DNA from 3 places in the Peribacillus sp. NPDC097198 genome. Region 2 is predicted to be linked to each of the others. Evidence: predicted binding sites of a transcription regulator. Region 2 holds the regulator's gene; each other region holds the start of a gene.

Region 1 (10,224 bases), on a different contig from region 2:
TCTGATTCCCTTAAGGCAATGATAAGGCCCAGTAGTACCCCAAACCCGATAATCAGTCCATACCAGTGTATCTGGATGGAACCAAGTTCAATCGCAATCGGATTTATTGGTTGAATTCCTTGCTCCATTTTGTCCCCTCTTTTCTGATAACTTTACTTAAAATTCATCGTTGTCCGAATCGGCAATAGCATTATTTAAACGATCCGAAAATTGTTCCGCGGCATTAACACCCATGCGTTTTAACCGGTAATTCATGGCGGCCACTTCAATGATGACAGCTAAATTTCGTCCTGGACGAACCGGAACGGTGATTTTCGTAATCTCTGTATCAATGATTTTCATTGTCTCTTCATCCAGGCCGACCCTGTCATATTGCTTATTCTTTTCCCAAAGTTCCAGATTGATGACGATGGAAATTTTCTTGTGGCTCCGAACAGCTCCGGCCCCAAATAACGTCATGACGTTGATGATGCCCAGTCCCCGGATTTCAAGAAGGTGCTCAATTAAATCCGGAGCATTCCCGACAAGCATATCCTGATCTTCCTGGCGGATTTCGACGCAATCATCGGCTACAAGACGATGTCCACGTTTAACCAGTTCGAGCGCCGTCTCACTTTTACCGACCCCGCTTTTTCCAGTAATCAGCACACCCAATCCATAGATATCCACTAACACGCCATGAATCGCTGTAGTGGGGGCTAATTTACTTTCGAGAAAGTTCGTCAGACGGCTGAATAACCTCGTTGTCTTCATGGAGGACCGCATGACAGGAACGGACTCGCGTTCCGATGCTTCAATCAACTCGATAGGCACTTCCTGACCACGAGTGATGATGATTCCCGGTGTATAGTCTCTACATAGTTCTTCCATCCTTTGTATTCGATCGGCCTCATTCAGACGGTTGAAGAACGACATCTCCGTCATTCCCAGGAGTTGTACGCGATCTGCAGGATAATAGTCGAAGAAACCGGCTATTTCCAATCCTGGTCGAGAAAGGTCACTTGTAACGATTGGACGGTTGATGCCTTCTTCACCACTGATAAGTTCAAGATCGAATGCTTCGACTACATCCTTTGTACGGACTTTTGCCATATATCTTTCCTCCTTTTTTGGAGCGATGTTTATTTTTAGCGATACTTTTTCATTTTAGCATTATTCTGTAAATAACCAAACCACGCATGATCAATTTATTCTTTTTTCCTATCCGGAAGCTACTTTACCCCTTTCCCATTTGATTATAATGAAGAATACAGGATTTCGAAAGGAAGGGATAACACATGAAAATCGTACTTGATGCCGGCCACGGTTATTCGACCCCCGGCAAGCGATCTCCCGATGGCATGAAGGAATATGAGTTCAATCGCGAGACGGCTGCCTTCATCAAACACTATCTAGAAAAATCAAAAGGCATCACGGTTCATTACGCCCACGAAGATGAAAGGGACGTCCCTCTTGGCGAACGAACCCGGAAGTCCCATGCCCTCGGAGCTGACCTATACCTCTCCATCCATGCGAATGCCGCTGGATCAGGGAAATGGCATGAGGCAAACGGGATTGAAACTTATGTTCATACCTCTAAACCGAAGGAATCGCTCTCCCTCGCCGAAAAGGTCCAACATGATTTGGTAAAAGCCACACAATTGAAGAACAGAGGAGTGAAGACGGCAAACTTCCAGGTTCTTCGTGAAACAAAATGCCCTGCCCTTTTAATCGAATGTGGGTTCATGACCAATCAACAGGAGGCCTCCCTTTTAAGAACGGAAGCCTTTCGGAAAACATGCGGGGAGTCCATCGCCAAAAGCGTCCTTGCCCATTATAAGCTTAAAAACGAGGGCTCCTCCACCATTCTGTATAAAGTCCAAATCGGAGCCTTCACGGATAAGAAAAAAGCTGAAACCCTTGTCAAAAAGTTGGCCAAAGATGGTTATGATGCCTTCATTACCAAGCAAACATAAACAAAGCCCGTCAGTCTAACTGGCGGGCTTACGCTTTTTTTTACTTTTAAGAAACCGTGATGGCTGCCGTTTTCGTGTCGGCGAATACATGGAGGACCGAATCATCAAAACTAGTCGTTTTAAACTTAAGCACTTTTTGAACCACATCACTTTTTTCTTCGACGATGGTCATTCCCTCTAAGCTTACGTTAAAACTTCCTAAGTTAGACTTCAACTCTCCTTCAATCGCCTTTCCTGGAGGCAAAATCAGCTGGACCTTCCCAGTAATCGATTTGGCATGGATTGCTTCACAATCCTGCGCTTGATTCTTGCAGACGATTTCCCCGTTAAAGGACTGAACATCCATTTTCTTGAAGTGCCCATCGGCATTAATTGCCCCATTTAATGTTTCTGCCTCGAGCTCATCATAACTCGTATCTGAAATGGTGATGGTTCCGTTACCCGTTTCAAGTTCGCACGTTTCACCTTTCCCTTGTTGGATATGGATGACACCATTTGCCGTTTTGGCCTTAAGTTTCTCTGCCGTCAGGGATTCTGTAGTGATTGCACCGTTAAACAGCCTAACCTGAATGTCTTCATAGGCCTTGCTCGGGATATACAACACCGTATCGACCTTCATCGTCTTTTCACGGACCTTGAACTTCATTTTCCCAGCGTCGATTGCGAAGTGAACTTCCTCTAGGAAGGTCTCCCTCGCCTTTTCTATATCTTCCACCCGATACACTTTAGCAAGACATTCCACTCGTACATCCTGCTGGTCCCATGTTGCGATTTTCACTTTCCCATTTGCGATATCGATATCGATTTCATCCAGGTACTCATAATCATGTTGAAAAATATGACTGACCTCGACGGATTTCCCAAAGTTAAAATCCAAATCCGTTTCTTTAATCTTTTTATATGCACTTTCAACGAAGCCTAAGATTTTTTCCTTAGAGGATTGTACATTCTTCTTGAAGGTATCCTGGGCACTGTCATCACTTTTCTGATTGACAACAACGGTGGATAGCTCATTTTGCAACTTCTGCTCTTTTGCATCACTTTCCAAACTAGCCTTTTCTAATTCCTCCAACAGATTCAATGCTTCTACTGCTGTCAGCTTTCCTTCTTGTACCATCTCTAATATTCTCTGTTTTTCCGCTTGCATAGACATCCCCACTTTCTTAGAGTACCTTACACATACATACGCCCAGACAGGTGAAAAGTTTCATAATTATCCCAATTCCATTTATCGACAAAGAGTGGCGACAATTTCTGAAAGGGGAAAGAACACATTTCCCCGGAAATAATGGAGTTCAATTGATTTTAATCAACTGATTAATTAAAAGGAACCTGCCATATTTCTACAAAAAGCAAGCCGAATTGGCTTGCTCTTAAACATGTTCATGCTCTTGTTCTTTTTCTTCGATCCATTTTTCCATCCGGATTTTATCACGGGTCAACACAGGCTTTAAGTATTTCCCTGTATAAGATTCAGGCACTTCACAAATATCCTCTGGTGTTCCGTAGGTTACGATGGTCCCGCCTTTATCTCCGCCTTCAGGACCCAAATCAATGATATGGTCCGATGCCTTGATGACATCAAGATTATGCTCGATAACGAGAACGGTATCCCCATTGTCCACAAGTCGCTGTAAGACTTCAAGCAACCTGGCGATATCATGGACGTGCAGACCGGTAGTCGGTTCATCCAAGATATAAAATGAACGGCCAGTTGAGCGGCGATGCAATTCGGAAGCGAGCTTCACCCGCTGGGCTTCACCGCCTGAAAGTGTGGTTGCCGGTTGCCCAAGCTTGATATACCCTAGACCCACATCAAATAGCGTTTGTATTTTCCGTTTGATTTTCGGGATATTTTCGAAGAAGTTGACAGCCTCCTCGACGGTCATATCAAGGATATCAGAAATGTTTTTCCCTTTATATTTCACTTCCAGTGTTTCACGGTTATACCTTTTTCCATGGCAGACTTCACATGGAACATAGACATCAGGAAGGAAATGCATTTCGATCCTAATAATTCCGTCACCACGGCAGGCTTCACAACGGCCGCCCTTCACATTAAAGCTGAAACGTCCTTTTTTATACCCACGAATCTTCGCTTCATTCGTTGATGCAAAAACGTCACGAATATCATCGAACACGCCTGTATAGGTGGCTGGGTTAGAACGAGGTGTCCTGCCAATTGGTGATTGATCAATATCAATTACTTTATCTAAATGTTCAATCCCTTTAATTTCACGGTACTCCCCAGGTCTAGCCTTGGCACGGTTCAGTTTTTGCGCTAGAGACTTATGAAGGATTTCATTCACTAACGTACTTTTACCAGAACCGGAAACCCCAGTGACCGATGTAAAAACTCCAAGCGGGAATTTAACATTGACGTTTTTTAGGTTATTTTGCTTAGCCCCTTTGATTTCAATGAACCGTCCGTCGTTTTTTCGGCGTTCTAACGGAAGAGGGATGAACTTCTTTCCGGAAAGGTATTGGCCCGTTAATGATTGGGGATTATTCATGACTTCTTCCGGGGTGCCGGCAGCTACGATTTCTCCACCATGTTCACCTGCTCCCGGTCCCACATCAATCAGATAATCTGCCGCAAGCATCGTATCTTCATCATGCTCGACCACGATGAGCGTATTGCCGATTTCACGCATGTTTTTTAGCGTGTCAATCAATCGGTCATTATCACGCTGATGCAGACCGATGGAAGGTTCATCTAAAATATACAGCACCCCCGTCAGACGTGAACCTATCTGGGTAGCCAACCGGATACGCTGAGCTTCCCCACCCGATAATGTTCCTGCTGCCCGGCTTAACGTCAAATAATCCAACCCGACGTTATCAAGGAAACCAAGGCGTTCGCGGATTTCCCGTAAGATCAACTTCGCAATCGCGGCTTCTTTTTCGGTCAACTCCAGGTTATCGAAAAACTGCAAGGAGTCTGCAACCGATAAAGCCGTTGTTTCACTTATATGGACACCTTGAATGAGGACAGCGAGGCTTTCTTTTTTCAATCGATGCCCCTTACATGTGGGACACGGATTCTCCGACATGTATTTCTGCATTTGCTCCCGTATATAATCGGAGTTCGTATCCTTAAAACGCCGTTCGATATTTCGTAAAACCCCTTCAAACGGAATATGGCCTTCCTGCACTCTTCCAAAATCATTTTTATAGCGGAAATAGATCTTATCCTTACCTGATCCCAGTAAGATTTTCTCCAGTTTCTCTTCCGGAAGGTCTTTGACCGGGATATCCATATCGATGTCATAATGAGTCGCTACAGCTTCAAGGAGCTGCGGGTAATATTGAGAACTCGTCGGCTCCCATGGCGCTATGGCATGCTGGCGAAGACTTAACTCTTTATTCGGGATGACCAGATCACGGTCCACTTCAAGCCTTGCACCCAAACCATCACAATCCGGACAGGCCCCGAATGGACTATTGAAAGAAAACATCCTCGGCTCTAACTCCCCAACAGAAAAACCACAGATTGGGCAAGCATGATCCTCACTGAAGAGTAATTCTTCTTCGCCCATCACATCTATAATGACCTTGCCATCCCCAAGCTTCAAAGCGCTTTCCAAGGAATCTGCAAGTCTTGCCCTGATTCCTTCTTTGATGACGATCCGGTCAATGATGACTTCTATTGAATGCTTTTTATTCTTTTCAAGGGTGATATCATCACTGAGGTCATACATCTCCCCATCAATCCGTACACGGACATACCCTTGTTTCTTCACTTCTTCCAGCACTTTCACATGCGTTCCTTTTCTTCCTGAAACGAGTGGTGCCAATACTTGAAGCTTTGTCCGTTCCGGATAGTCAAGTATACGGTCAACCATTTGTTCAATCGTCTGGGAACTGATTTCGATATGATGGATCGGACAAGTCGGCCGGCCGACCCTCGCATATAGCAATCTTAAATAATCATAAATTTCCGTTACGGTTCCCACAGTGGAACGAGGGTTCTTGCTCGTCGTTTTCTGATCGATCGATATCGCCGGAGATAACCCTTCAATCATATCCACGTCTGGTTTATCCACCTGCCCTAAGAATTGGCGGGCATAAGCCGAGAGTGATTCGACATAACGTCTTTGTCCTTCCGCATATATCGTATCAAAAGCCAAGGACGACTTCCCGGAACCGGATAATCCCGTTAGCACCACAAGCTTATCCCTCGGTATCGTGACGTCGATATTCTTGAGGTTGTTGGTCCTTGCACCCTTAATCACAATTTTATCCATTGCCATGTTTCGTCACCCTTCCGCTTTTAACTCTAATATTAAATCACGCAGTTCGGCAGCCCGTTCGAAATCCAGTGCCTTTGCCGCTTCTTTCATTTCTTTTTCCATGCTTGCCACCACTTTTTCGCGCTCTTTCTTCGGAAGCTTAGACAGTTTGATAGCCGGATCTTCCTGATACGCTTCCCCATCTTCAGCAACTTGCGTAGCCCGGATGGAATCCCTGATATCCTTTTGGATGGTCTGTGGTGTGATTCCATGCTTTTTGTTGAATTTTTCCTGGATTTCCCGTCGGCGCGTCGTTTCACTGATGGCCAGTTCCATCGAATTCGTTATCCGGTCAGCATACATGATGACGTGCCCGTTTGCATTCCTGGCGGCACGGCCCATCGTTTGGATGAGTGAACGTTCCGAGCGGAGGAATCCTTCTTTATCAGCATCGAGAATGGTCACCAAGGACACTTCGGGGATATCCAGACCTTCCCGCAAAAGATTGATCCCGACAAGGACATCATATTTCCCCATCCTCAATTCCCGGATGATTTCAATTCTTTCCAACGTTTTTATCTCAGAATGAAGGTACTGAACCTTGATTCCTATATCCTTCAGGTAATCCGTTAAATCCTCGGACATCTTTTTCGTCAATGTCGTAATTAAAACCCGTTCATCCCGTTTAGCCCGTTCCTGGATTTCACCTATCAGGTCATCAATCTGCCCTTCAATCGGTCGCACTTCAATGGTGGGATCAAGCAATCCAGTAGGTCGGATAATTTGCTCGACCATTTCCGGTGTATGTTCCAATTCATATGGTCCTGGAGTTGCCGAAACGAATATGGATTGATGGACTTTCTTTTCAAACTCCTCGAATCTGAGTGGTCGGTTATCTTTCGCAGAGGGCAGGCGGAATCCATGGTCCACCAATACCTGCTTACGAGCCTGATCGCCATTGAACATGCCGCGGATCTGTGAAAGGGTCACATGTGACTCGTCGACAATCAATAGGAAGTCTTCCGGAAAATAGTCAATCAAGGTGTAAGGTGTGGCTCCTGCGGGGCGTAGTGTTAAATGACGGGAATAGTTCTCGATACCCGAACAGAAACCCATCTCCCTCATCATTTCCAAATCGTAACGGGTCCGTTGCTCCAATCGCTGTGCTTCAAGAAGCTTTTCATCTTCACGGAGTTCTACCAATCGTTCTTCAAGTTCCGTTTCAATATTTTGAATCGCCACATTCAGTTTCTCTTCACGTGTGACGAAATGGGATGCCGGAAAGATGGCGATATGTTCCCGTTCACCAGTGATCTCGCCAGTCAGGGCATCGACTTCCCGAATCCGGTCAATCTCGTCCCCGAAAAACTCGACCCGAACGCAGTGTTCATCTTTTGAGGCCGGGAAGATTTCAACTACGTCTCCGCGGACCCTGAACGTTCCACGTTGAAAGGCAATATCATTTCTCTCATATTGAATATCTACAAGTTTATGCAGCAGTGCATTTCTGTCTATCTCCATACCAGTACGCAGCGATACCACCATCTCCCTGTATTCTTCCGGGGAACCTAACCCATAAATACAGGATACACTGGCAATGATGATGACATCTTCCCGTTCGAACAAAGAGGATGTCGCCGAGTGGCGGAGTTTATCGATTTCATCATTGATACTGGCATCTTTCTCTATGAAAGTATCAGTGGAAGGCACATAGGCTTCTGGCTGATAGTAATCGTAATAGCTGACAAAGTACTCAACCGCATTATTGGGGAAAAACTCTTTGAACTCACTGTAAAGCTGCCCTGCCAACGTTTTGTTATGGGCAATGACAAGGGTAGGCTTATTGATTTGTTGGATGACATTGGAGACAGTGAATGTTTTCCCTGTCCCTGTCGCACCAAGCAGCGTCTGCATACTCTTTCCTTCTTTTATGCCAGCAACAAGCTTTTCTATCGCCGCTGGCTGATCTCCCTGTGGAGAATATTTTGAGACTAACTCAAACGTTTCCTTCACCAAGCATGGCCTCCTACTGAATTAGTTTTATATGAAAAAAGGGATATGATTTATTCCTTCTATTTATTCCGTTTAAAGAACTATATATACACATTCTACCACAATATCCTCAAAACAAACCACCGAAAAGCGAACAAACATTCTGTTTCGCGTTTTATAACCTAGCAGGTCAAAGAGTCCTTTTCATAGAAATCGAGACAAAAAAAGCACCTCTATAAATTAGGCGCTCTTGGCTGTTCGTTTCATCATTCTTTTTGATAACCAGAAACCCACCGTCAGTGATAGTGCATCAATGATTATTAATAAGTTCGTATGTGTATAACCTTTATATGCGGAAGCGGCGATCAATGCAACCGTTAGTATAAGACCTACAATATAGTTATAGGTGACCCTTGAAAATAGCATGACTAGAAGACCGGGTAATAGAAGGGCTGAAAGAAATTTAATCATTTTTTCATCTCCTTTGTAAGAGAAAAATAGAGTAGTTACAGTTTAAATGATTCCTTGGTTTTTTGCCAATCTATTTCCTGCAAAACGAACAAGCGGTATACAAAAGGGAAACCCCCTTCAAGGAAGGGAGTTCACTTTTTGCATCCTATTAATATGGATCGGCGTCATGACCTTTTTCGACCGCTTCCTCTGGATTGTCCGTACCACCCATTGGTTTGGAAGACTCGGTATGTTGGGAAGCTGCCGCTAATCCATCTTTCAAACGACGGCCATAATCTTTATCGGCCTCTTCAGCAAGGGCAATCATCTTCTCTTGAATGCGTGGATCAGCAGGTGCGAGTGCATCCACTAGATTGGAGATCAATTCGTCCCTTTCCCAATCCTCGAATTCACGATACGTTTCACCTGCTTGTTTCGTGTTGCTTTGGCGATCTATCGTTTCACGGACCAGTTTGCCCTCCACAAAAGGGGTATACTCTTTACCCGTCTGCTCAGCCTCTTTCAATCCTCCTACAGTCGATGGTTCGTAGTTGATATGAGGACTTTGGTTTCCTCTACCCACTTCATACTGCATTTGGCCGCCCGTTTGATTGGTCGCCGTCCGTTTTTTCGGTGCATTGATCGGCAGTTGCAGATAATTGGCCCCCACGCGATGACGTTGTGTATCCGAATACGAGAATGTGCGGCCTTGGAGCATCTTATCATCCGAGAAATCCAATCCATCTACAAGGACTCCCGTTCCAAAAGCAACCTGCTCGACTTCGGTGAAATAATCTTCCGGGTTCTTATTCAAAACCATCGTGCCGACATGCAGCCATGGGAATTGGTCTTTTGGCCAAATCTTCGTATCGTCCAATGGATCGAAATCCAGTTCAGGATGGGCATCATCACTCATGATCTGTACATTTAAATCCCATTCTGGGTAATCCCCATTTTCGATTGCTTCATATAAATCCTGTGTAGCATGATTGAAATTCGTCGACTGAATCTCATTCGCTTCTTTCTGCGTCAAGTTTTTGATCCCTTGCTTTGGTTCCCAATGGTACTTGACCAGGACTGCTTCTCCCTCTTGATTCACCCACTTATACGTATTGACCCCGGAACCCTGCATCATGCGGTAGCTAGCCGGAATGCCCCAAGGCGAGAATAAGAAGGTGATCATATGGAAGGTTTCCGGAGAACTTGAGCAGAAATCGAAAATCCTTCTGCCATCCTGAATGTTCGTAACCGGGTCGGGTTTGAAGGCATGGATCAAATCGGGAAATTTCATGGCGTCGCGGATAAAGAATATTTTGAGGTTGTTCCCTACTAAATCCCAGTTTCCATCTTCCGTATAAAACTTAACGGCAAATCCACGAGGGTCACGTAATGTTTCAGGGGAGGTTCCCCCATGAATGACCGAAGAAAACCTGACGAAGACCGGTGTTTTTTTACCCGCTTCTTGAAAGACCTTTGCTCTCGTATATTTAGAAACCGGCTCGTCTCCCGCCTTGCCTGTCGGAACAAAATATCCATGTGCACCTGCACCTCGTGCATGTACCACCCGCTCCGGAATCCGCTCTCTATCGAAGTGA
Region 2 (10,224 bases):
ATAGCTTTCAAAAGCCTCACGAAATAAGGTGACTTTTCTAGCTGGTCCATTCGCGATCTCTAAAAAATATTCGAATAACTCTTCAAATTTTTCGTATGCGTTCTTTTCTGAATCGGCAATCTTTTTTAGGTCGTCTTGGAAATTACTTAAAATGAATACAGCAACCTCAACGATTAAATTTTCTTTTTTAGGAAAGTAACGAAATAAGGTGGCTATACCGACATTTGCCTTTGTAGCGACATCTTGCATCTGTACATCATATAATCCTTTTTCTGAAAATAATTCCTCCGCTGCAAGGATTATTTGTTCTGTCCGATGCTTTTTATTTTTTTCTCTAGTATTTGAACTCACGATTCATCGGTCCTTTCTCCCATTGCTTGATATATTCTGTTAAATAGTATAAAATAAAAATGCATAAAATGATAGTTCAACTATCAAAAAAATAATAATGAGGTGTTATTTATGGAAAGGTTATTAAATAAAGTAGCGATTATCACTGGCGCAGCAGCCGGTATGGGTGCGACTCATGCGCGTAAATTTGTTGAAGAAGGCGCAAAAGTTGTTTTAACCGACTTAAATGAAGAAGCCGGAGCAGCCCTAGCGAAAGAACTAGGCGAAAACGCCATATTTATTAAACAAGACGTTTCTAGCGAAGCCGATTGGCAGACTGTCGTTACCGAGACTGAAAACACATTTGGCCCAGTAAACATTTTAGTAAACAATGCAGGAATAAGCCTTAATAACTCCATTGAAGATACAACCTTGGATCAGTACCTTAAAATCGTAAAAATTAACCAAGTATCTGTATTTTTGGGAATGAAAACCGTTGTTTCATCCATGAAGAAAACTGAAAACGGATCAATCGTCAATATTTCTTCAATGAACGGGCTAGTGGCTGGTGCAATTGGTTATACGGATACAAAATTTGCCGTTCGCGGAATGACAAAAGCAGCCGCAATTGATTTTTCACGTTATGGAATCCGCGTGAATTCAGTACACCCAGGTGTGATTGAAACACCAATGGTAACCCAAGGCGATGCTGTTGAAGTCATCAAAGAATTTGCCAAACATATTCCTCTTAAACGCGTGGCACAGCCAGAAGAAGTCTCCAATCTCGTTCTTTTCCTAGCTTCCGAAGAATCAAGCTATTCTACAGGAGCTGAATTCGTAATTGACGGCGGATTAACTGCACAATAATATAAAATGACACATACAACACAGGTTGCCCTCTTTTATCTTGGGGCAACCTATTTTTCATTTAATGGCCATTTGAATGGGATCCCTTCTATCTCCTCTTTCCTTTCTGTATACCTAAATATCAATTTTTTCCAGTCCTAGCCCTTATAACTGATTCTTCTTCACGCAAAAAACCCCCTTCTCTGGTAGATTTCGTCAGAGAAAGAGGTTTCGGATCGTGATGAAAGATAAAGCAAACAAAAATTTATGATGAAAGATTACTCTGTAATGCATTTTATGATTTGCTCATCCTATAATAGCCATAATCAATCGATTAAAAATTAGTGCATAGCGATTTTCATGCTATTTATTTGGTTTGTTGTTTATTCATAGCACTCATCATTTGATTAATTTTCTTTTGGGACGGTTTCATACCCATTTGCATCATCATCATTTTCAACATTTGTTCGTTAATTGGCGGATTTTTCTTTAAGTAATCCATCATGTATTTACGAGCGATGAAAAATCCTAGCACTATTCCCAAAATCAATGCTAGTACGCCAACTAGAATGTAAACCCACATACTATTTCCTCCTTCATGTTGTCTAACATCAGTGTACTAGACCAAATATTATTATACAATACCCGCTAGCGAAAAGTCCCCCATTTAGACAAATTTTCTTTCTTTAATCGGTTTTAACCAACCATACTTTTCATGTTCAAAATCTATGGCTAGAAAACCTGGCTCGCATTTACGAATACATTCAAAGAAAGCAGTCTCCGCTTCAACGTCACCCTCAGATTTAAGTATTATGGATTCACCCTCAATAGTTAATGCTGCCTTGCTAGTTCCACTTGTTTTTTCTAAATAGTATTTACCGTTTTGCGACCAAAAATTCATCTTTTTCTTTAACCGCTGTTCAATAACCGCCTGCAATTGGATGACAGGCACTGTCTTAGTGACGTATTCGATTTGTTTTTGCAAAATACTCCTTAGTCCACCCTTTGCTTGAATATACTCCAAAAACAAATTGAAGAAAAGCTTTTCCCTACCATAATAATGATGGGCGAATTCATCTTCAATCAAAAAAATCTGATAGGTTCTCATTAGCCTATACCTCCCTAGGATCTCAATTTATAAACACATAGTAAAACGTAATGGCTTTTGCCATGAATCATTATAAACCTTTACCCATTTGACATATTTAATCGATAATTAATTATTCTTATTATATCTTGACAAAACAACAAGATATGTTGTTTACTGGAGAAATTTTCATCTTTTTTTGTCGAATGGGATTTTTTTAAATAAGTCCTCATATATCTTATACATAAGAAAAACTGACACCTCATAAATAGGTGCCAGTCATGTATTGCTCACTATTATTTAACAAGCATCTCTTTCACACGAGCTACTACATTTTCAACGGTAAAGCCGAATTCTTTCATGATTTTACCACCTGGAGCTGAAGCGCCAAAATGATTAATGGCTAAAATTTCACCTTCATCCCCTGTATAACGGTCCCAGCCAAAAGGTGAGGCCATTTCGATAGCCAGACGTTTTTTGACAGCCGGGTTGATGACACTTTGTTTGTAATCCTTGGATTGAGTTTCAAAACGATCCCATGATGGCATGCTGATAACGGAAACTTCAATTCCTTCTTCCGACAATGCTTGCTGTGCTTCGACCGCTAGGTGAACTTCAGAACCAGTAGCCAGTAGCAATGCATCCGCTACTTCTTTTTTAGCGTCTGATATCACATAAGCACCTTTTACCACACCTTCATAAGCAGTTTCTGATGTGTTTTTGATTGTTGGTAAACCTTGGCGTGTTAACACAAGAGCCGTTGGTTTATCCTTAGACTCAATAGCGACCTTCCAAGCTGCTGCAACTTCATTACCGTCAGCTGGACGTATCACACCGAGATTAGGCATGGCACGTAATGAGGCTAATTGTTCAATAGGCTCATGTGTTGGTCCGTCTTCACCGACAGCGATACTGTCGTGAGTGAATACATAGGTTACAGGAAGGCCCATTAAGGCAGCCATTCGGATGGATGGACGTAGATAATCAGAGAATACGAAGAATGTTCCACCGTAAACCTTGATGCCACCATGTAGCGTCATCCCGTTCAATGCTGCTCCCATAGCGAATTCACGTACACCAAACCAAATATTACGTCCACTATAATTTCCAGGCAATAGATCTGTAGCACCTTTGATGGATGTATTATTTGATCCTGCTAAATCAGCTGAACCTCCAATAAGGCTAGGTAGTTTTTTCGCTAATGCATTCAATACTTCTCCACTTGAAGCACGCGAAGCCAATGTCTTGCCTTCTTCATAAACTGGAATTTCCTGATCCCAGTCTGCAGGTAGTTCACCTTTTATAGAAAGCTCCAGCTGTTCTGCGAGCTCAGGGTACGCTTCTTTATATTTATTAAATAGTTCATTCCATTCTTGTTCTTTTTTATTTCCAGCTTCTACACAAGCTTCATTAAAGTGTGCATATACTTCATCCGGAACATAAAAGTCTTCTTCGAATGTCCATTTGTAAGCTTCTTTTGTCAACTTCATTTCATCAGCACCAAGAGGAGCACCGTGAGCAGCAGACTTACCAGAGCGGTTAGGAGAACCATAACCGATCACTGTCTTCACTTCGATTAAGGTTGGACGAGCTTCATCAGTCTTTGCTTCTTCAATGGCTTTTGCGATTTGTTGTAAATCGTTGCCGTCTTCCACTCTCAGATACTGCCAGCCGTATGATTTAAAACGGTCTGCTACACTTTCACTGAATGATTGGCTAAGATCTCCGTCAAGAGAAATATCGTTTGAATCATATAAAACGACAAGTCTTCCTAGTTGAAGATGGCCTGCTAAAGAAGCAGCTTCAGCTGAAACGCCTTCCATTAAGTCTCCATCCCCACAAATACTATATGTATAATGATCAACCACATTATAAGAATCACGATTGTAGCTTTCAGCCAAGTGACGTTCTGCCATTGCCATACCTACAGCCATTGCAATCCCTTGGCCAAGTGGTCCAGTAGTGGCATCTACTCCAGCAGTATGTCCGTATTCAGGATGCCCAGGAGTTTTACTTCCCCATTGACGGAAACCCTTTAAGTCATCCATTGTCAAGCCGTAACCTGATAAATGCAGGAGACTGTATAATAGCATGGAACCATGTCCTGCCGATAAAACAAAACGGTCTCTATTAAACCAATCAGGATTTTTCGGGTTATGATTCATATAATCAGTCCACAGCTTATATGCCATGGGAGCTGCACCCATAGGCATGCCTGGATGACCTGAATTAGCCTTTTCAATTGCATCGATCGATAATGTACGAATTGTATTAATAGAAAGTGCATCTAATTTATCTAACATGTGTAAAACATCCTTTCCTGTAGTGTACCTCTTTATATTATATTGACTAACTTAATATCACAACTAAAATAACCATTTCTTGCACAGCTAATTCAATTTTCTACTAATTAAGGATTCACCAAGGTTAGGTTAAACCAAAAAAGAGAATACATACATCGATGCATTCTCTTTTTTCACTTTACATTCCTCATGAGTAATCCTAATGATGGGGCCATCATCAGTCCTTATTGGTTAATGTAAACCTTTTTTTTCTTTAATATTTTTTATTTTTTGAGGCGTGACATCATTACCTTCTGGATCGATAACTTTAACATTTTCCAGCGTATCAGCCATCGAACGTCTAAATGTCTCCAAATACTCACTTCGTAAGGAAGTTTGCTCTTTCGCCTCTTCTACAGTTAAGCCCTCTCCTTTTGCTTTTTTAGAAAGTTCATTGATACGTGCCATTTTTTCTTTTGATAGCATAATTTTTCTCCTTTATATATACGGATATTGACATGGTATTAAAAAAAAAGTGAAATTACAAGTTCTATGATTGATTCTCCGGTATACCCTGCTGGTATTCCAAGAATCTGCGGTGTACCGTTGCTTTTGACACGTCATAGCCAAAGCCTCTCAGTGTTGCCGCAATCTCGGCAAAAGTTAATCCATTCGAACGCAGTTTCACAATTTCTTCTATGGGTACTTCTTTACGATCCCTGCCAGTGGAGTTTCTTTGGTTCTTCAGGTTTTTCTGGGGGCGGTAGCCATTTTCAACGGCCCTAAGCATACCACGTTTAATTTTCAGGTTATGTAGTTTGCGTTGATATTCTTCTACAATACCAACAATTTGGATAACCATGGCATCAGAGTCCGATAACTCTAATTCACCATCATGAGAAAGTGTGAAAATCTTCACTCCTTCTTTAAGTACAACATGAAACAAGGCAATTTTAGCATTTCCTCTTCCCAACCTAGTTTCATCTTGTATCAGGAGAACATCCGCTTCTTTTGTCTTAAAAAGATCAAGCATGTCAAATATCCCGTCACGGTTCAGTTCGTAACCACTTGCCTGCTCTCTTATTATTGAAACGACTTCCATGTCATTATGTTCTGCTAACTTTACTAATTCCTCTTCCTGCCTAGCTAGCGAGGTTTCCTGTGTTTCTTTTTCTGTACTTACCCGACAATAGATGACTGCTTTCATATGAACCTACCTTTACTGCTTACTAGCCAAACTTTGGACTACTTTTTCACTTTCAACTGGTATGACAATGATTTGACCTGCCTTAATCGTATCCGCCCTTACACCGTTATACTCTTCTATCCAACCAATGAATTCTTTTTTTGTCAATTCGGTTTGACCATATTCTTCTGAAATCTCCCATATAGTATCACCTTCGTTAATTTCAATCGAAAGGAAATCCTTATTTTGATTACTATCTAATGTGAAAGAGAATAAAATAGACAAGATAAATACAAATCCTGCTAATAGAATCGTATAGATATTATTTTTGCAAAATGTCTTCATTAATATCCCTCCGTAGCGAATGTACGTTCGTTTTTAGTTGATAATTGAATTATAATACGAACGTTTGTTTCAGTCAACAACCAAATTCGAACTTATGTTTGTATAGCATGGAGAGCCATGCTATAATATAGCAAAGAATTATAGAGAAGAGGTGCGTATATGACTAAACTATCAAAACGGCAGCAGGATATTCTTGATTTCATAAAAGATGAAGTTCGTCAAAAAGGTTATCCACCTTCCGTTAGAGAGATTGGCGAAGCTGTGGGACTTGCATCAAGTTCGACTGTACATGGACATTTATCTCGTTTGGAAAGCAAAGGCTTAATCAGACGCGACCCGACTAAACCAAGGGCCATTGAGATTTTAAATATAGAAGAATCTAATAACATTCCAAAAACAAACGTAGTTAACGTACCACTTCTCGGAAAAGTAACCGCAGGTATGCCGATAACTGCCATCGAGAACATAGAGGAATACTTCCCTCTTCCTGAAAGTATGGTTCCACATGATGATCATGTGTTCATGCTTGAAATTATGGGTGAAAGTATGATTGAAGCGGGAATTCATGATGGAGATTATGTCATTGTAAAACAACAAAGCAATGCCAATAACGGAGATATCGTCGTGGCCATGACGGAAGATGATGAAGCCACCGTTAAACGATTCTTTAAGGAACCGGATTACATACGGCTTCAGCCAGAAAACTCCAATATGGAACCTATCATTCTAAGAGATGTAACCATTCTTGGAAGAGTGATCGGGCTATATAGGCAAATTCACTAAAAGCGCGCAAATTGCGCTTTTTTTATTTGTTTTAAGTCTATGTATTACATCCTATGTATATGACAGAAGCAATATTATAATATTTTACTAGAGAGCATTGAATAACAAACCGAGTCAAAATAACAAGGTATAATTCTTTTATATCCGGTGAAATTAGTTCAATAGACATTTCTTTTTGAAAGTGGTGTTACTATGGATTTTCCGACGATACATACGAATTTTTGGGATGCTGTAATGGCTATCCCAACTATCATGATTTTGACCCAAATTATAAAGTTTCTCTTTCCTATCCCCCGAAGTTACGTACCCACTATTGCGTTATGTCTTGGTTTAATCATTTCTATATTCATAAGCCATCGGCATAACTTGACTACCGGGATTTTTATGGGATGGTTTTACGGATACGCCAGTATCGGTAATTACGCCGCACTTAAAACAGCTTTCGTATCCTTTAGGAACTCTGATAATCATTCGGATTGAGTAAACACTGATCGATCCTTTAATCGAAACCTCTATTTTTTTACGCAAAAAAACTGTCCAGTATTGTTGAACAGCATTTTCAAGCAATAATGGACACATATAGATCAGCTTTCTCTAAACCATCTACACGTGATTCTGGAAAATTTATTCAATCGTGTACCCTCTGCTTTCTACCTCCATCTTGTATTTCTCATGATAATGGATACAATGAACACTACAATTATGGCACCCAGTAACGCAGGCACAATGTAAAACCCTTCTGTTTCAGGTCCGATTGGCCCTAATATTGCAGTACCAAGCCATGCTCCAACAAATCCAGCAATGATATTTCCAATAATTCCACCCGGCATATCCCTTCCTAAAATCAGGCTTCCCAGCCATCCAATTATTCCACCAACAATTAACATCCAAATTAGCTCCAAAAATAACCACCTCCTTTCTCTAAAATTTATGAAATTTTTTTATTAATAGAACAGACTTGTGACTAATGAAAATCACTTTAAGCTCCTCAGGCAATAAACTTATCGGCTGCTTATATACTTCTACCTATATAGGTACTATAAAAGGCCGCCCTAAAAAGGGTGGCCTTTAGTGTTTGATCTTCCGTTCTCCCTACCACAAAGAAAACCATCCAGTAAGAATGGTTGAAAATTATTATTTGGTTATAATAATAAATGCCGCCAGATAACTGCAATTATCTGGCGGCACCACATGGTAAAAAAGAAAACAATTAAATTGCTTTCTATACTAGAATAAGTATTTTGGCTTCTTTTGTCGATATGACAATATTCCTATTTTCAATTATTTACACTATTTCCTACCATACTTTTTTAATATTTCAACCTTTATTCATCATCATTTTTTCTACACAACCATTTAAAATTGGATTTTCATAACTTGTTGAAGGTTCTTGCAATTCGAAACCCCAAATCATTTACTTATTGGATTATATATCAAATGAACGGTGCGTTTTCAATCCAAAGTGATTAAAGGGCTCTAATATATACCTTCTTACCTAATTATACTATTTCGATAGTCCTGCATTTTACTAAAATGGAATATAAACACAGGTTATTAAGAACTATTATTAAAATACACTAAATATTCTTTACAAGAGCTCTAAGAAAAGTTATTATACAATAATAAAAGGAGGAGAATGTATGTCATCAATAAATAAACAGAAAATTTTGGATAGCATTCCTCAAAAAGGTTTTTTCGGAAACCCTAAAGGACTATTCACTCTTTTCTTCACGGAGTTTTGGGAGCGCTTCTCCTATTATGGTATGAAGGCCATTCTTGTATACTATATGTATTATGAGGTATCTAAAGGCGGACTAGGTCTTGATGAAAAAACATCTCTAGCCATTGTATCCATCTATGGGTCGTTAGTATATATGTCCGGAATTATTGGTGGATGGTTAGCCGATAGGATCTTCGGAACATCGAAATCCGTTTTTTACGGCGGTATATTGATTATGCTTGGTCATATTGCCCTTGCGATTCCGGGCAGCATTTCCATGTTCTTCGTTTCCATGATACTAATCGTTATAGGTACAGGTCTTTTAAAACCTAATGTATCCAGTATTGTTGGAGAGCTATATGCGGAAGACGATAACCGTCGTGATTCTGGTTTCAGCATATTCTACATGGGAATAAACACGGGTGCATTCATTGCTCCGCTTATTGTCGGAACAGTTGGAATGAATTACAATTTCCATCTTGGATTCGGCATTGCAGCCGTTGGTATGTTTATTGGATTAATCGTCTTCATGGCTACAAAGAAAAAAAATCTGGGACTTGCAGGAATAACCCCTGTCAATCCTTTGGCTTCTAATGAAAAGAAATCTGTTTACACTAAGATTGGGCTAGCTATTATAATTATTGCCATCATTTGTGCAATCGCTATCTCAAATGGTCTCTTAACACTTAATAGCTTCATCGGGCTTGTTGGTATCCTTGGAATTCTAATTCCTACCATGTATTTTATTGTGATGTATCGTAGTCCGAAAACAACATCTGTTGAGCGTTCACGTTTACTAGCCTATATCCCTTTATTTATAGCAGCTGTTATGTTTTGGGCCATTCAAGAACAAGGCTCAACTATTTTAGCAAATTATGCTGATAAACGGACACAGTTAGAATTTGCCGGTTTTCACATTTCACCAGCATGGTTCCAATCTTTAAATCCATTGTTCATCATTACTTTAGCACCTTTATTCGCATGGTTATGGGTTAAATTAGGGAAACGTCAGCCAACTATACCCCAAAAGTTTTCGATTGGCCTATTCTTTGCTGGTTTATCATTCCTAGTAATTTTGGTTCCCTCTTATTTTGGAGGAGCCGGTTCATTAGTTAGCCCATTATGGCTTGTACTTAGTTATTTCCTTGTAGTAATTGGAGAGCTTTGCTTGTCACCTGTTGGTATGTCAGCAACCACTAAACTTGCTCCATCTGCGTTCTCAGCACAAATGATGAGTTTATGGTTCTTAGCCAATGCAGCAGCACAAGCATTAAATGCTCAAATTGTAAGATTTTACTCTGCGGACACGGAAATGGTCTATTTCGGGGCTATCGGAATCACTTCATTGATTTTAGGATTTATCCTATTGGCAATATCACCAAAGATTCAAGGCTTTATGAAAGGCTTACGTTAACACAAAAAAAGCCAGCTTCTCCTATCATGGAATAGCTGGCTTTTTTTGTTTTTCGTCAACACTGTATGTTACTGAACCCTACCGGATTTTCATTATGTACTCCGCTTTGCGGGGATAATATCTATCACTTTCACGAACCAACGATACAACAAATATCCCAAATATACCCCAATAAGGTTCAAAATAAGATCATCTATATCCAAACTTCCTCTTTGAAAAACATACTGGCAT
Region 3 (10,224 bases), on a different contig from region 2:
CATTAATTATGGAAGTAAAATTTACTCCCGGATCATTGAATTGGAAGATGAGTTCATTTCCCCATTCAAGCCTTTGGATATAATCAAGAAAAGCTGTGAGTACTTTGGCTCCAGCTATGGGGGAAGGAAAGATGGTACAAAACAACTCATAAATATCACCCATAAGGCACCAATAGCAATCGATCCAACCAGTTCCATTTTCTTCTTTCCGACTACATCTCCCTTGCGCCCCCAATGCACCTGGTTAGCACATGAACATGTAGTCTCCTTTGTCCGACTCAATTCCAAGCAGACCACCGTCACATTCAGGAACAGAAAAACATTCGACATAGATGTATCAAGCAGTTCATTTGAAAATCAGCTGCACCGGACCTCCTTTTTGAAATCCAAATTGATTCAAAGGATCGAGGAAACGAAAAGGAAATCCTTTTACTTATTTACCGAAACGGATGGTCTTAAAACTTCGGAAATGACATCGAAATATCCATTGCTAAAATAATCAGTGTGTTCAGGAAAAGGCGTTGTTTCTCTAGTGGAGGCAATGTCTTTATTTAGGTTATTTTCAAAGGGGAGGAGGACCTCCTTCGATTCATGATAAAGAATAGGGGGTGAAAAAATATTTACTAAAGGGGGAATCTTTGGTAATATTTAGCCTTAGAATAAGGATGGAGTGTTACAGCAATGTATAACAGAATGTACGGAAAAGTCGAATCGCTAGAAAGTTTAGTAAATATGGTACCTATAATTAAAGCTGCTGTGCCTTCTGATTTGTCGATTGCCATATGTGATTTAGAGAAATTCATTGCTTATTTTCCAGGTGAAAGTATAAATATGCATATCCAAAAAGGGCAGTCGTTAAATCCAGAAGAACCCCTCGCCGTGGCATTGAGTGAGGATAAACCATTAAGGGCTGATGTACCAGCTGATTTTTATGGGTTCGAGTTTACTGGAACGGCCGTGCCCCTACATGATAAAAATAATCAAGTCATCGGTGGCATAGCTATCCAGTTACGCAGGCAAAGTGAATTAAGAACGATTGCGGATCAAATTTCTGTATCGCTGAGCCAGGCCAATGAGCGGATTACGGATATTGCAAAGGGATCCTATACCTTAGCGGATGTTTCCAACCAACTTCTTACATCTTCCGAAAAAGCCGAAGAGGACGTTAAAAATACGGATGAGATCTTGTCAATGATTAAAAGGGTGGCGACCCAAACCAATTTATTGGGATTAAATGCCGCCATAGAGGCCGCGCGAGCTGGTGAAAAAGGCAAAGGGTTTGAAGTGGTGGCTAAGGAAATCAGGAAGTTTTCTAAAGAAACTGTCGCATCCACGGAATTGATTCGTGAAAAACTTGTGCAAATCGAAGAAGTGACCAAACTGATGGGGACCTCGATTAATCGAATAGCTTCCGTGGGTCAAGAGCAGGCTGCTTCCATTCAGGAAATTTCAACTTTTGTAGAAGAAATCAAAAAGATGTCTGATGAGCTCAATCAATTTACCGATAAGTTATAAGAGGAAGTCAACAGCTTTTGTTGGCTTTTTATTTGTTCACCGAAAAAAGCAGGGGTGTTAAATTTTTTCAGGTTTATGCACCCTTTCAAAAAAGTAATAACACAGAATCTCTTCCGTTTTATTACGAAGGCGGGGATTGAAATAGTTATGATGCTCTTCATACCCTTTATATAAAAAGCAATACATCGTGAATGATTCGTCGCCGTTTAATTTGCTTACCTTGATATTCCCCTTGCGCAAATAGCGACGAACCTCGACGAGATCCTCCTGGACTGACTTTAGAGCACGCTCAATAAGTTTTGAATAGGGCCTTTTTAATTTAAACGGACTTGATTCGATGACCTTGAGATCCCGGTTTAAGATTGTAATCACCATGGGAAGGTAGATGGCTTTTTCAATCATATTTCGGTCAGCCTCTGGAATACGGGTCATCATGACCGCCCCTTTCTAATTAACGTTCTCTTATTTTATGTATGTCGGATAATTTATAGAACGTATGTTCTGTTTAATATCCTAACTTAAGTGGATTTGATATGCAAGCGCTTTTGTCAATCACGTGAAATTTTCGTTAATAAGATTATGATTTCCTGAGTTAGGGAAAGTATGATGATAGATGGGTAATTATTCTTGCAATTTAAGAAGAAAGTGTTATATCTAAATTAGAACGGTTTTATTATGTGATGCTGCTTGAATAGAAAGCAAGCCAAGGGAGATAGTCATGAATTTGGATACTATATTTGAGTGGATTACTCTTGAACATATATCAGGGCTTATTCAGCAATATCGTTCATTCGGCCCGATTCCAGGAATTTTGTTGCCGATGTTAGAAGCGTTTTTGCCTTTTTTACCTTTATTTGTGTTTGTCGTGGCCAATGCTACAGCTTTTGGCCTATGGTGGGGTTTTTTATTTTCTTGGATTGGGGCGGTAGGTGGAGCGTTTCTGGTCTTTTTTGTTTTTAGACGATATGGACAGATGAGATTCTTCCGTTTTCTTCAGAAACATAAACAGGTGCAAAGATTGATGAACTGGGTGGAAAGCCATGGTTTCAGTCCATTGTTTCTCTTGCTTTGTTTCCCCTTTACGCCATCTGCCCTCGTTAATATCGTTGCAGGGCTCTCGAAGGTTAGCACGTTACAATATGCGCTGGCGGTAATCGGCGGAAAGGCAGTGATGATCTTTACGATCAGTTTCGTCGGATACGATATTGTATCATTGATTCAAAAACCATTACGTACCGTGATTGTCGGAATCATCATTTTCATCCTTTGGGTTGTCGGAAAAAGATTGGAAGTAAGGCTAAATAAAAGCATGAAAAAAGAAGAAGGGAAATAGCTTAGAATATACAACTAGTAGGGGTTGGGGAATCTGAGAAAATCAAAAAAGCATTCAGTATCCGACTGGATAAAATCAGGCGTGCTAGCCTTTATCATTTACATCTTGATCCGTACCTTTTTCTTTTCAAGCTATGCCGTAGAAGGGGAGTCCATGCAACCTACACTGGGTGAAGGCGATAAACTCATTGTAAATAAAGTGAAATACCAAATCAGCGATATCAATCGATTTGATATTATAGTTTTCCATGCGCATGTCGGGGAGAATTATGTAAAACGGGTAATAGGTGTTCAAGGAGACGATATTCGTTATGAGGATGATTGGCTATACATAAATGGTAAGAAAGTGACTGAGCCTTACCTTGATCATTTAAAGGTAGGATACCCGGGCCAGGATTTTACGGGTGATTTTACATTGAAAGAATTGACGGGCAAATCCATAGTTCCTGATGGCAAGCTTTTCGTTATGGGTGATAATCGACTCGAAAGTGAGGATAGCCGGCACCTAGGTTATATTTCAATGGATAAGGTAGTAGGCAAAGTCGATGTAAGATATTGGCCATTACAAGATTTCAATGTGGATTTTATAGGTGAATGACTGTGGGAGCCCTCTATAGGAAGGGCTTTTTTTTGAACGGAATACGAACGTATGGTTGGTTTTCGTCGTTAGAAAGCGGTAAACTATAGGGAAAAGAGACATAATTGGAAGAAGAATCGTGTCAAAAAATAGACAGTATTTCTGGTATGATAGGTCTAGAGATATTGAAATAAAAAGGGGGGAAACAGATGTCACTCCGGTTTTTAATTGGAAGGTCGGGCACAGGTAAAACATCGAAGGTATTGGATGAAATCCGCAACGGGCTAATGGAGAATCCTGAAGGGAATCCGATCATCTATCTGGTTCCTGATCAGATGACATTTTTATCAGAATATAAATTAATTAAGACGCCGGGACTCGAAGGAATGATTCGGACGCAAGTATTCAGTTTTAGCCGGCTTGCATGGCGAGTTCTCCAGGAGACAGGTGGCATGAGCCGAATCCATTTGGACAGTGTCGGCGTTAATATGTTGATACGGAAAATCATGGAGGATAAAAAAGATGAATTGAAAATGTTCCGCCGATCAGCGGACAAGCAAGGATTCGTCTCCCAGATGGAGCAGATGCTTGCCGAATTCAAGCAGTACTGCATCCAGCCGGGTGATATTCGGAGGTATTTGGACGAAAAGTCACCGGGTGGTGGTGGAGTACAAGATAAATTATCTGATCTTGAGCTCATTTATCAGTCATTTGAGGATGAAATGATCGGAAAATATTTAGATTCAGAGGATTATTTCACTTTACTGATAGAAAAAATGGCAGAGTCTTCGTATATAAAAAATGCAGATATCTATATAGATGGTTTTTACAGTCTGACGCCACAGGAATTAATGATCGTGGAAGAAATGATGAAGCTATGTAAGAGTGTGACCATCGCATTGACGCTCGACCAGCCTTATAGGCAATTTGCGCCGGATGATCTGCATTTGTTCAGGCAAACGGGAAATCTCTATAACCAGCTTTATCAAGCGGGACAAAGAACGGGGGTCTTTATCGAACAGGACCACATTCTGAACAGCACGGCGAAGTTCAATCGAAATCCTGGGCTGAAACACCTTGAAACATATTTTGCGCTTCGTCCCGCACAAAAGTACGATCAGCCATCTGGTGTAACGATTGCTCAGGCCGTTAACCGAAGAGCGGAGATTGAAGGGGTGGCTCGGAACATCCTGACGCTTGTCAGACAAGGTCAGTGCCGTTTTCGCGATATTGCGATTCTAATGCGAAATGGGGATGCGTACGAAGATATCCTCCAGACGGTCTTCCGTGACTATCAAATTCCGCTTTTCGTCGATTCCAAACGGACGATGCTCAATCACCCATTGATTGAGCTGATCCGGTCAACACTTGAGATCATCAATGGGTTCTGGCGTTATGAACCGGTCTTTCGTGCCATTAAGACCGAACTTCTATTTCCCCTGCAACAAAGTCATGACAGAATGCGCGAACAAGTAGACAAACTTGAGAACTACGTGCTTGCCAGGGGAATCAAAGGGGCTGGATGGACCACAAAAGATCGTTGGACCTACCGTCGCTTCCGTGGATTGGAGCTTGAGGACCGTTCCCAGACGAGTAAGGAAATGCAACTGGAGCAAGAGCTCAATGATTTGAAACACCTATTTACAGAGCCCATCATTAAGCTATCAAAACGGGTGAAGAAGTCGGCGAATGGAAGAGAATTATGCGAGGCCCTTTATTTGTATTTGGAAGAATTGCATGTACCGGAAAAATTGGAAAAGATGAAGCTTGAAGCAGAAGAGGATGGCGATCTGGTGTCAGCCAGGGAACATGAACAATCGTGGAATGCGGTTGTTGATTTGCTTGATCAATTCGTGGAACTGTTAAGTGAAGAGGAAATCTCGATGAAACAGTTTGCAATCATTATAGAAGCAGGTCTGGAATCATTGGAATTTTCCTTAGTGCCACAGGCAATCGATCAAGTCCTTGTCGCTAATCTGGACCTGTCCCGATTGGATGACGTGAAGACGGCTTTCGTCATTGGCCTGAATGAAGGGGTCTTACCAGGAAAAGCCGTTTCTGATGGAGTGTTTTCCGATAGTGACCGCGACATGCTTTTGGCGAGCGGGCTTGATGTTGCTCCAAGTTCAAAAGTTCGTCTTTTGGATGAGGAATTCACGGCCTATAAAGCCTTCACTACACCTTCGGAATCCCTTTATTTATCTTATCCACTCGCTGATGAAGAGGGAAAATCCCTTCTCCCGTCCTCTTATTTAAAACGAGTGAGGGATGTATTGCCGCATGTGAACGAGGCTTTTTATATGAACGATCCATCTGATCTGCCTGCCGGGGAACAGGTGAAATATGCAGCGAACTCAGAAGTGGCCCTGTCTTATCTGGCTGCGCAATTACAGTTGAAAAAACGGAACTACCCAATCCATCCGCTTTGGTGGGATGTCTATAATTCCATCATGGAGGACGAGACGGTTGGACCGACAGCCACTAAGGTGCTATCGAGTCTTTTTTACCAAAATAAAACCATGAAACTATCAGAGGAAACGAGTAAGCAATTATATGGCGAAACCATTCTGACTAGTGTATCGAGAATGGAAATGTTCAATAGCTGCCCGTTTTCCCATTATGCCGCACATGGCTTGAAACTAAGGGAACGACAGGTTTTCCGTTTGGACGCACCGGATATCGGTGAGATGTTCCATGGGGCGTTAAAAATGATTTCGGATTATTTAAATGAGCATGATATCCCGTGGTCTTCTTTGACCAAGGAGCAATGTTTGGAGTTGGCTAGGAAAGCGGTGGAACAGCTTGCACCAAAGCTCCAGAATCAAATCCTGCTAAGTACGAACCGCCATCATTACTTGCGCAGAAAGCTGGAGCATGTGATTGGCCGGGCTTCGATTGTCTTGAGTGAACATGCCAAGGTTAGTGGGTTTGCCCCAATCGGTTTGGAACTGGGCTTCGGAAAAAATGGAGAACTGCCCCCACTTTCGTTCACTTTGAAAAATGGGACGAAAATGGAATTGATTGGTCGGATTGACCGTGTTGATAAGGCCGATGAGGATGAGGGTGGCGTCTATTTGCGTATCCTTGATTATAAATCGAGTGAAAAGGAATTGAACATGAGTGAAGTCTACTATGGGCTTGCCCTGCAAATGCTGACCTATCTCGATATTGTCGTTTCACAATCCCAATCGCTTATCGGTAAAGAGGCGATTCCAGCCGGTGTCCTTTATTTCCATGTTCATAATCCGGTCGTGAAATCAAAAGGCATGCTTAGCTTGGATAAAATCGATGAAGAAATTTATAAGAGTTTTAAAATGAACGGCCTAGTATTAGATCAAACCAACGTAATCAAGATGATGGACACGTCCCTTGATATAGATACTTCCAGTAAATCGGATGTCATACCTGCCGGATTTAAAAAAGACGGTTCTCTTTTAGCGGCCTCTAAAGTGGCCAGCCGTGAAGACTTCTCCTTGCTTAACCAGCATGTTCGAAAGGTCTATCAAGAGTCAGGTGACCGAATGGTCGACGGGGATGTTGGCATAACCCCATATAAAATGAAAGAAAAAACGCCATGTACTTTCTGTTCATTCAAATCCGTCTGCCAATTCGATCAGTCGCTCGAAGAGAATCAATTTAGGAATTTGCCACAGAAAAAGCAAAATGATGTTCTCGATTTATTAAGGGGGGAGGGTGAAAGATGAGTAAAACGATGATTCCCGCCATTCCTGAAGGCGTGACATGGACAGAAGAACAATGGAAAGCAATTTGGGCGAAAGACCAGGATATTTTGGTGGCCGCCGCTGCAGGATCCGGGAAAACAGCGGTGCTTGTCAACCGGATTATCCAAAAGGTCATATTGGAAGATAATCCAATCGATGTGGATGAGCTATTGGTGGTGACCTTCACGAATGCATCGGCCGCCGAAATGCGCCATCGAGTTAGTGAAGCATTAGAAAAGGAAATCAGTAAAAATCCCCATTCACAGCATTTGCGTAAGCAGTTAAGCCTGATTAACCGTGCGTCCATTTCCACGCTTCATTCTTTCTGTTTAGAAGTGATCAGGAAATATTACTATTTGACGGATATTGATCCTGGATTCAGGATTGCCGATTCCACGGAAGCGCAGCTTCTGCGCGATGAAGTGATGGAAGAACTTTTCGAGGAGCAATATGGCCAAGGTGACAATGAAGCATTCTTTAAATTGGTCGATGCCTTTACAAGCGATCGAAACGATGATGCACTGCAAAATATTGTCCGGTCATTGTATGATTTCTCCCGTTCGAATCCAGATCCCGACCAATGGCTAAATCATGCAGCCCAGATGTATGATCTGGCGGAAGGGGCAGGGATAGATGATCTTCCATTTATCGAGTCCCTACAATTCGATATTGGTTTGCAGTTGGATACGGCAAAGGATTTGTTGGAGCGATCTCTAGAATTGACAAAGGTTCCGGGTGGTCCTGCTCCAAGGGCAGAAAACTATTTAGCCGATCTTGATTTGGTCGCGAAACTGGCCCGCGTGAAAGATTCTTCCTGGAATGCTCTTTATGAAGAAATTCAAAACGTGAAGTTTGGAACGGCAAAGCGTTGTACGGGAGAAGATTTTAATAAGGAAATTGTGGATGAAGCCACGAAGCAACGTGATAAAGCGAAGAAAATTATTAAATCTCTGCAAGAAGAGCTTTTTTCACGTAAGCCTGAAAGCTATCTACGTGATATCCGGGAATTGAAGGGGTATGTCGATACACTCATCATGCTCGTAAAACAGTTTGAACAAAGGTTCTTTGCTGCAAAGTCCGAAAAGAACTTGGTTGATTTTGCCGATTTGGAGCATTATTGCCTTGATATTTTGACGGGTGAAACCATAGATGGGGAACGCACGCCGTCAGAGGCCGCCATTGAATATCGGAATCAATTCAAAGAGGTGCTTGTCGATGAGTATCAAGATACGAATCTAGTTCAGGAATCCATTTTAAGATTGGTGACGGCAGATGGTGAATATAGTGGAAATCTGTTCATGGTGGGCGATGTTAAACAATCGATTTACCGTTTCAGGCTTGCTGAACCGAATTTGTTCCTTGGAAAGTATTCGCGCTTTACCCATGATGGCGCTGATTCGGGATTGCTAATTGATCTAAACCGTAATTTCCGGAGCCGGAGAGAAGTGCTTGATGGGACGAATTTCTTGTTTCAGCAACTAATGGGGCTGACTGTCGGTGAGATTGATTATGATGAGGATGCGCAATTGAAAAAAGGTGCGCCATATCCCGAAGATAAGGAATATCCCATTGAACTTCATTTAATTGATGGAGCAGCAGATACAAGTGAAGCCGGACAGGATAACGAGGATTCAGAGGTAGGTTTTGAAGCCGAGGAATTGGAAAAAGCGCAACTGGAAGCTAGGATGATGGCGAGGCTCATAAAACAGGCCATAAACGAGAAACAGCAAATCTATGATACGAAAACCAAGCAATACCGTTCTGCAACATACCGTGATATGGTCATTCTTCTTCGTTCTATGCCATGGGCTCCGCAAATTATGGAGGAATTCAAGAAGCAAGGGATTCCTGTCTATGCCAACTTGTCCTCTGGATACTTTGAAGCTACCGAAGTTGCTATCATGATTTCTTTATTGAAAGTAATAGATAATCCGCAGCAGGATATCCCATTGGCATCCGTTCTCCGCTCTCCGATTGTAGGAATGGATGAGGAGGAAATGTCTCAAATTCGTTTATACCACACAGGTACGTATTATGAGGCGCTAGCCGATTTCTATAGGAAGGGTGATCCGGATGAGCATCCGGACCTATATCGTAAAGCTTCTACCTTTTATAAAAAGCTGGTGAAGTGGCGGAAACTGGCTAGACAGGAAGCGTTGTCGGATTTAATTTGGCTTTTGTACCGCGAAACCCAATTTTACGATTTTGCTGGTGGAATGCCAGGCGGCAAACAGCGTCAGGCCAATTTAAGGGCATTATATGATCGGGCCAGACAATATGAAGCGAGTTCATTCCGTGGGCTCTTCCGTTTCTTGCGTTTCATCGAAAGAATGCAGGAGCGTGGAGATGATTTAGGTGCGGCACGGGCTTTAGGTGAACAGGAAGATGTCGTACGCCTGATGACGATCCATTCCTCAAAGGGGTTGGAGTTTCCGATTGTATTCATTGCAGGCCTTGCGAGACAATTCAATATGATGGATTTGCGGAAGCCGTATTTATTGGATAAGGATTATGGATTTGCGGCGAAGTATGTCAATTCCGAGTTACGGATAACGTACCCATCACTCCCACAGCTTGCTTTCAAGAAAAAGAAACAGTTGGAGTTAATTGCCGAGGAAATGCGTGTTCTCTATGTAGCGTTGACGAGGGCGAAGGAAAAGCTCCATCTGATAGCCAGCATAAGTGATGCCGAAAAAACACAGCAAAAATGGATAAGTCAAGCAATGCATGGGGAATGGCTCCTGAAAGACCACGCGCGGGCAGGAGCTAAAAGTTACCTCGACTGGATTGGTCCTTCCCTTGTGCGTCATCGAGATTTTCAGGGCATTACTGGGTTTGGTTTTGAAATGGAATCCCATCCATCAAATTGGTCAATCTCTGTCATTCCAATGGAGGAATTGACCGTTCTGGATGAGGAAGAAGCTATTTTACAGGAGCAATTGCTGGAACATGTTCGGAAATCCGAAAAGGTGGACTTGGAATCTGAGTTTGTCGATGCTGTTAAGGAGCAATTGAATTGGGAGTATGGGGAACATGAGGCGACTGTGCATCGATCCAAGCAGTCCGTTTCAGAGTTGA

The links. The regulator LexA, encoded in region 2, represses DNA repair genes until DNA is damaged. The targets are predictions, from matches to a motif close to CGAACATATGTTCG.
Region 1: uvrB (excinuclease ABC subunit UvrB) is a predicted target of LexA. The motif match lies at 8,331-8,344, and genes of this name have one in related genera.
Region 3: addB (helicase-exonuclease AddAB subunit AddB) is a predicted target of LexA. The motif match lies at 3,490-3,503, and genes of this name have one in related genera.

The regions. Positions count from the first base shown of each region.
Region 1 covers NZ_JBIWDO010000001.1:254,892-265,115, forward strand. Annotated here, with positions in the region: gene lgt (prolipoprotein diacylglyceryl transferase) at 1-128, opposite strand, end outside; gene hprK (HPr(Ser) kinase/phosphatase) at 157-1,092, opposite strand; gene ACIQXQ_RS01315 (N-acetylmuramoyl-L-alanine amidase) at 1,278-1,955, shown strand; gene ACIQXQ_RS01320 (DUF4097 family beta strand repeat-containing protein) at 2,002-3,102, opposite strand; gene uvrA (excinuclease ABC subunit UvrA) at 3,329-6,208, opposite strand; gene uvrB (excinuclease ABC subunit UvrB) at 6,215-8,200, opposite strand; gene ACIQXQ_RS01335 (DUF2198 family protein) at 8,420-8,650, opposite strand; gene ACIQXQ_RS01340 (catalase) at 8,799-10,224, opposite strand, start outside.
Region 2 covers NZ_JBIWDO010000003.1:393,193-403,416, reverse strand. Annotated here, with positions in the region: gene ACIQXQ_RS07415 (TetR/AcrR family transcriptional regulator) at 1-351, opposite strand, end outside; gene ACIQXQ_RS07410 (glucose 1-dehydrogenase) at 463-1,197, shown strand; gene ACIQXQ_RS07405 (YneF family protein) at 1,544-1,759, opposite strand; gene sirA (sporulation inhibitor of replication protein SirA) at 1,844-2,284, opposite strand; gene tkt (transketolase) at 2,560-4,566, opposite strand; gene ACIQXQ_RS07390 (DUF896 domain-containing protein) at 4,798-5,031, opposite strand; gene ACIQXQ_RS07385 (YneB family resolvase-like protein) at 5,096-5,752, opposite strand; gene yneA (cell division suppressor protein YneA) at 5,765-6,076, opposite strand; gene lexA (transcriptional repressor LexA) at 6,236-6,859, shown strand; gene ACIQXQ_RS07370 (hypothetical protein) at 7,052-7,339, shown strand; gene ACIQXQ_RS07365 (GlsB/YeaQ/YmgE family stress response membrane protein) at 7,510-7,746, opposite strand; gene ACIQXQ_RS07360 (peptide MFS transporter) at 8,500-9,993, shown strand; gene ACIQXQ_RS07355 (VanZ family protein) at 10,086-10,224, opposite strand, start outside.
Region 3 covers NZ_JBIWDO010000002.1:292,735-302,958, forward strand. Annotated here, with positions in the region: gene ACIQXQ_RS04500 (competence protein ComK) at 1-499, shown strand, start outside; gene ACIQXQ_RS04505 (methyl-accepting chemotaxis protein) at 682-1,515, shown strand; gene ACIQXQ_RS04510 (YhjD family protein) at 1,573-1,947, opposite strand; gene ACIQXQ_RS04515 (TVP38/TMEM64 family protein) at 2,234-2,848, shown strand; gene lepB (signal peptidase I) at 2,882-3,445, shown strand; gene addB (helicase-exonuclease AddAB subunit AddB) at 3,634-7,128, shown strand; gene addA (helicase-exonuclease AddAB subunit AddA) at 7,125-10,224, shown strand, end outside.